3 regions of the Effusibacillus dendaii genome follow, and region 3 is predicted to be linked to each of the others. Evidence: predicted binding sites of a transcription regulator. Region 3 holds the regulator's gene; each other region holds the start of a gene.

Region 1 (2,272 bases), 1.1 Mb from region 3:
AATCGATCCGCGCATTCCGGCGACGATTCTGACAGGCGCGTTGGGAAGCGGCAAAACAACCTTGTTAAATTACATACTGCAGGAAAATCATGGGTTGAAAGTAGCGGTAATCGTCAATGAGTTTGGCGAGGTCTCGATCGATCATCACCTGGTCGTGGGAACGGATGAAGAAGTTGTGGAACTGGCTAACGGATGTATCTGCTGTACGGTTCGGGATGATTTGCAGCGTGCCGTGACAAGCGTGTTAGCGCGACTCGACAGACCGCAATATATACTTGTAGAAACGACTGGATTGGCGGATCCTCGTCCGGTTGCCCAGACGTTTTTAATTGATGAATTGTCTGAACAGGTTCGCTTGGATGCGATTGTGACGGTTGTTGATGCATCCCGTTTCGATGAGAACCTGGAGTTGAGCGGGACAACGGCGGATCAAATTTTGGCAGGGGATATTTTGCTATTGAATAAAACGGACTTGGTATCGAATGAAAAGGTGGCGCAGATCGAAACGGAAATTGCCGATATGAATCCGGTCGCCCGTGTACTGCGGACCACGAATTCGCAAGTCGATTTGAGACTTTTGCTGGATGTCGGCATGTTTCAGTTGGAACGGATGTTGGAGGGAGACAGCGCGGATTTGATCGCGTTGGAAGAATGTCCGGACTGTTCGGCAGGTGTTCCGCATTCGCATGCACACAGTCATCTGCACGATGACGATATTTCATCCGTTTCGTTTATATCGGAGCGTCCGTTCGATTATGAAAAATTCGGGGAACTGATGTCCGATTTGCCGCAGGGCATTTTTCGCGGCAAGGGAATCTTGTGGATCGACGGGTATGAGGAAAAACTGATTTTTCATTTGGTCGGAGATCGCAGTCAGGCGGTAGCTGACGGTGTCTGGGGCGACCGGAAGGAAAACAGGCTTGTTTTTATCGGCAAACATCTGGACCGGGACAGTTTGTTGCAGCGGCTGCAGACCTGTCTGGTTTGACGCGGAAACAAACCGTTTCAATAGAATGAATGTTCGGGGTAGGAAATGAACGTATGGGAAACGAATAAGGTAAGCATAGGTACGCTGTGAAAGGCAGGAGGCAAACGAATGCGGATTATCGGGATTGACCCGGGATATGGACGAACGGGGTACGGGGTCATCCAACTGGACGGCAGCCGGATACGCTCGCTTGAATTTGGTCTGATCGAAACCCAACCCGGACTACGGATGGAACAGCGCCTGCTGCAAATTTATGATGCATTGCTTACCATTATCGAACGGAGAAAACCGGATGCGTTGGCGCTTGAGGAACTGTTTTTCAGCCGTAATGTGACAACGGCGATTGGGGTCAGTCAAGCGCGCGGTGTTGTGCTATTGGCAGCTGCCCAAATGGGTTTGCCTGTCAGTGAGTACAAGCCGGTTCAGATTAAACAGGCGATCACCGGTTACGGGAAAGCGGACAAGCAGCAGATGCAGGAAATGGTTCGCTTGTTCCTGGGCCTGCAGGATGTCCCCAAACCGGATGACGTGGCAGATGCATTGGCGGTTGCCATCACACATGCACATACGGCGCCGCTTACAAATCGGATTCGCCAGGCGGAAGGAAGGTAAACAGTGATTTCATTTGTGGAAGGCATTGTGGAAGAAGTGGCGGCAGACTATGTGGTATTTAATGTGAACGGAATCGGGTATCAGGTGTTTGTGACCGCCGCTACTTCCCTTTCCCTGCAGCCGGGAGCGCAGGAAAGGCTGCATACGCAGTATCATGTCCGCGAAGACGCTCATTTGCTCTACGGATTCAAAACAAAAAACGAACGGAATCTGTTTGTCCGTTTGCAGAACGTGTCAGGCATCGGTCCCAAAGCGGCGTTGACGATTGTCGGATCCGCGCCGGTCGGTGATGTGGTAGCGGCGATTCAGAGCGAACAGGCCGATTTTTTAAAAAAGCTGCCAGGGATTGGAGCGAAAACGGCACAGCGAATCATCATTGAACTGAAAGACAAGCTGGATGACATTGGCATAGCGGGAACTGGCGCAGCAGCTCCTGTGAAAGAACCTGGCGGGAAAAGCAACCGGGAACTGTTTGATGCACTTTTGTCACTCGGCTATAATGAAAAGGAAGTACGCAATGTGATGCGCTCGCTTGCGGATGAGATTGAGCAAGGTCTCCCTTTGGAATCACTGATAAAAAAAGCTTTGCAGGAGCTTTTTACGAAATAGAGCCGATTTTTCGATACGAAATAGACAGCAGTGACCGTGAAGGAGTGGGGTCATGGAAGAGCG
Region 2 (2,272 bases), 910 kb from region 3:
AGAGATAAATAAAAAATAAAACTTGATCTGCGTCAATTCATCAATCAGCCGAATGAGGGACAGTGAAGGAGGGATAATCAAACAGCGACAGGGAGGAGAACCGTATGGCAGAGTTTACATTTAAAGATATGAAACAAGTCAAACGAAGCAAGTTGGGAAATCAAGTCCCGCTCGAACTATTTCGGGCCATTCGTTTGATTGGCATGTATCAGGGCCTGCCTATGGGCGGGAAAGCCACCACCGCTACCGTAGGGCGTACAATCGGCGAAAATATGCCCGTAAGTTCGATTGAGGACTTCATAAAAGATCATTCGTCAGGATGCCAACGGTGTGAGAATTGACGTCGAAGATTGGTCTTGTGAGGGGTTGCCTGTATTCGAAGGAAAGATGGTTTGCGATCTGGAAGGCTCCATCATGGAGGGAGCGCTCAGAAAAATTCCGGGTAAGCAGGTTACAGTCTGGGAAGTGAAATGCAATGTGAATGGAGATGAGCATTGCGAATACGAGGTCACGTTCTATTGAAATGGGGCGGGATAGGCGTTTCAGAGTGGCCCTTAACTTTTTGGCGAGTTGACTTAACCCGGCCGGATCGAGGATTCGCATTTTCTTTCGATCATCCATTTTCAGAAGTTTCAATGTTTCAAAATGGGCAAGTTTTCGGCTGAGGGCGCCAATCCATTCATCGGACTGGTATAGTTTCTCGCTCATAGCCAGCAGAAAGCGGTAGGTCGTGTCAGGGTTGGTTTCCAGAACAGACTTGAAGTCCCTTTTGTGAATCAGAGAAACAGTGGCGTTCTCAAGTGTTTCTGCGTTTGCATAGTGGTTTTTTTCCTGCAGAAAAGAAAAATGCCCGAAAAAATCTCCCGGAACAGAAAGCGTATGATTTGCTCCTTTCCGGCAGGAGACAGTTTGGTGAGTTTCACTACACCCTGGCTGATAAGGTACAGAGTGTCTGACGATTCCCCCTCGCGAAATATAAATTCCCCCTGTAAATCAAGAATAACAAACCTTCAAGCATTCTATGTGATCTTGATCACATGCGAACGTATGTGTGGTATAATGGATATTGCGAACGAATATTCGCGTTTTTTTACAGGAATGAGGCCGATGGAGCCTGGAGGCAATCAAGGTTGGCGCAATCTGATTTGGGGGCGACTTTATGATAAAACGACACATACTCCGAATGAAAAGCAAAACGGTGCTGAATCGGGTAACAACGCCCGTTATGCCGTTTGTCTGGTCGATTAATCCGTATCGCGGGTGTGCACACGGCTGTGCGTTTTGCTACGCGCGCGGCACCCATTCCTACATTGGAATGCGAGCGGACGACACGTTTCGAACGCATTTGTTTGTAAAAGAGGATGCACCGGCTGTTTTGCGGAGAGAGCTGTCGAAAGGAAAATGGAAAGGCGGCTCGGTAGCTATCGGTACGGCCACAGACCCTTATCAACCGCTTGAGAAACAGCAGCGAATTACACGTGGAATTTTGGAAGTTTTGGCGTTGTACCGTATTCCAGCAACTGTTACAACACGTTCGCCTCTGGTGCTGCGGGATATCGATCTATTGCAGGAACTGAACCGCTATACCCGCTGTTCGGTCAACATTTCAGTCAATACGTTGGATGTAAACGTCTGGCGGGCGATCGAACCGGAATCTCCGCATCCGAAAGAACGTTTTGATACGGTTGGCAAACTGCGGGCAGCTGGCATTGATACGGGTGTTTTTATTGCGCCCGTCCTGCCTTTTCTCACAGATGAACAGACCGTCTTGGAATCGCTGCTGCAATCCGCGAGGAAAGCGGATGCTTCGTTTATCTCGGTTTCTTTGCTGCGATTGAAACCGGAAGTCAAAACATGGTTTTTTGCACAGTTGCAGAACTGTTTCCCCGATCGGGTTCCTCTGTACCGTTCGCTTTATGCGGGCACTTATGTGGATGAACGGTACGCCAAATCATTTCGCGAAAAATTGAATCCGCTTTTGGAGCAGTATGGCTACGGGAAAACGCAGCTGTCGGCCGCTGCTCATGATGAATCCGATTTTTTGAGTGACACACGTTCCCCGGAGCAGTTATCGTTCGCTTTATAACAAAGGTGAAAGCAGGCGCGCGGACGATTCCAAAAATTTACTGATGATCTTGCGATTGGCCAAGTAATCATCCAGTGTAATCTCCCGGCTGTCTGCCATGTGCTGCTGCATAATCTGCTCCAATTGGCTTACCACAGCCGGTTCGTAGATCAACGCATTCACTTCAAAATTATATTGAAAACTGCG
Region 3 (2,272 bases):
GTCCTGAACCGGAGTTTTTCTTGTTCAAGCTGGATGAGCAAGGCGAACCCTTAATGGAAGTGAACGATAAGGGCGGTTATTTTGATTTGGCTCCTCTCGATTTGGGAGAAAACTGCCGTCGGGAAATTGTATTGACACTCGAAGCAATGGGATTTGAAATCGAAGCGTCGCACCATGAAGTGGCAATCGGGCAGCACGAAATCGATTTTAAATATGCGGATGCCGTTACAGCAGCAGACAATATTATGACGTTCAAACTTGTCGTGAAGACAATCGCTCGTAAATATGGACTGCATGCGACATTTATGCCGAAGCCTATTTTTGGTATTAACGGCTCCGGCATGCACTGTCATCAATCGTTGTTCAAGGGAAAAGAGAATGCGTTTTATGATGAGAGCGATGAACTGGGTCTGTCGAAAGTGGCAAAAAAACTATTTGGCAGGCATCCTGGCTCATGCTCGTGGATTTGCAGCTATCACCAATCCGACAGTAAACTCATACAAACGGTTGGTGCCTGGCTATGAAGCGCCTTGTTATGTTGCCTGGTCAGCCAAAAACCGTTCTCCGCTGGTTCGAATTCCTGCATCTCGGGGATTGTCAACCCGAATCGAATTGCGTAACCCTGACCCAGCCTGCAATCCGTATCTGGCACTTGCGGTCATGTTAAAAGCGGGACTGGATGGAATTAAGAATAATCTTCCATTATCGGAACCGGTGAATCGCAACATTTACATTATGAATGAAGCAGAAAGGGAAAAGGTCGGCATTCGTTCGCTGCCCGCATCTCTCAAGGAAGCCCTAGATGAATTGCTGGCTGATGAAGTGATTCGTTCGGCCTTGGGGGAACACACGGTTACGCATTTTGTGGAAGCAAAATTAATCGAATGGGATATGTTCCGAACAACTGTACATGATTGGGAACGGGATCAATATTTGACGACTTATTAATAAGCAGACTTATTAATAAGTTGTAGAAAAGCGATTTGACTATGAGAAAAGCCACTCCTGCAATGGAGTGGCTTTTGACTTAAAATACATATCGGAAAACGCCAATCACTTTTCCGAGAATGGTTACATGCTTATACAGAAGCGGCTGCATAGAGGAATTTTCAGGCTGCAGTCGTATATGATCTGCTTCCTTAAAGAAACGTTTTACGGTTGCTTCGTCATCCTCCGTCATCGCCACGATAATTTCACCATTTCTTGCTGTTTGTTGCTTGCGGACAATGACAAGATCTCCGTCATGAATACCTGCTTCAATCATCGATTCTCCGTCAATTCTTAACACATACACATCAGCATCTCCAACAAATGAAGCAGGCAGCGGAAAGTAATCTTCCACATTCTCAATAGCGGTAATCGGGCTGCCGGCGGTCACTTTGCCGATAATAGGCGCCATCACTGTATTGGTGTTAATAGGAACAACATTTGCTTGCGGGGAACCAGCTGTTTCAACCGTTTCGGAATCCAGAATTTCAATCGCTCGCGGCTTGACCGGGTCTCTGCGGATTAAACCTTTCTGTTCCAATCTTGCCAAATGCCCATGTACCGTTGAACTGGAAGCCAGTCCGACCGCATCGCCGATTTCCCGAACAGAAGGGGGGTACCCTTTCTTCTTGACTTCCCCCTTAATGAATTCCAGGATTTGTTTTTGGCGTTTGGATATTTTCATTTCGAAAACTCTCCTTATGTGTACTAGAAATCAAATCGAATCATAGACTATTCCTAAAAGAAGTATATCATAAGCTGGTAAAAAATACAAACATTAGTTCGATTTTTGTCTTGACAGGAACATTAGTTCGTATTATGATTCAAACAGGAACAAACGTTCGTAAAGGAGAGTCGGAAATGTTTGCAACTTATAATTATTCCGCATGGCGCAGGGAACAATCGCAGAGTGGAGAAGTGAAAACAAATCGATTCAGCAAGAATGTCATGATGTTGTTTATAACGTCTTGTGTAGTTTTGTTTGCTGCCATTGGCTTAAATCTTGTCTGGGACAAGCAGGCTTATGGGAGCCAGTTCGATTCGGTGGTGGTTGTGCAACCGGGCGACACGCTTTGGTCGATTGCAAAAACTTATTATCCCGATCAAGATGTTCAGGAAGTTGTGTTTCAAATTCGAAAACATAACGGGTTACAGAACACTCAACTCCCGGTTGGTTTAACATTGCGTTTACCTCAGATGTAACGTGCCAAATCATCAGAATTTAACAGCGAAAACGATCATTTGAATCATTATGATCATTAATTTAGTAAAAGTTCCAATTATG

The links. The regulator LexA, encoded in region 3, represses DNA repair genes until DNA is damaged. The targets are predictions, from matches to a motif close to CGAACATATGTTCG.
Region 1: ruvC (crossover junction endodeoxyribonuclease RuvC) is a predicted target of LexA. The motif match lies at 1,011-1,024, and genes of this name have one in related genera.
Region 2: skT53_RS08755 (SPL family radical SAM protein) is a predicted target of LexA. The motif match lies at 1,070-1,083, and genes of this name have one in related genera.

Annotation. Positions count from the first base shown of each region.
Region 1 covers NZ_AP023366.1:2,989,575-2,991,846, forward strand. Annotated here, with positions in the region: gene skT53_RS15900 (CobW family GTP-binding protein) at 1-988, shown strand, start outside; gene ruvC (crossover junction endodeoxyribonuclease RuvC) at 1,097-1,600, shown strand; gene ruvA (Holliday junction branch migration protein RuvA) at 1,604-2,209, shown strand; gene ruvB (Holliday junction branch migration DNA helicase RuvB) at 2,262-2,272, shown strand, end outside.
Region 2 covers NZ_AP023366.1:1,596,601-1,598,872, reverse strand. Annotated here, with positions in the region: gene skT53_RS08770 (GNAT family N-acetyltransferase) at 1-19, shown strand, start outside; gene skT53_RS18520 (hypothetical protein) at 105-341, shown strand; gene skT53_RS18515 (4-vinyl reductase) at 331-522, shown strand; gene skT53_RS19160 (hypothetical protein) at 777-938, opposite strand; gene skT53_RS08755 (SPL family radical SAM protein) at 1,160-2,086, shown strand; gene cls (cardiolipin synthase) at 2,081-2,272, opposite strand, start outside.
Region 3 covers NZ_AP023366.1:681,836-684,107, reverse strand. Annotated here, with positions in the region: partial or broken gene glnA (type I glutamate--ammonia ligase) at 1-948, shown strand, start outside; gene lexA (transcriptional repressor LexA) at 1,028-1,672, opposite strand; gene skT53_RS03545 (LysM peptidoglycan-binding domain-containing protein) at 1,849-2,190, shown strand; gene skT53_RS03540 (DUF456 domain-containing protein) at 2,203-2,272, opposite strand, start outside.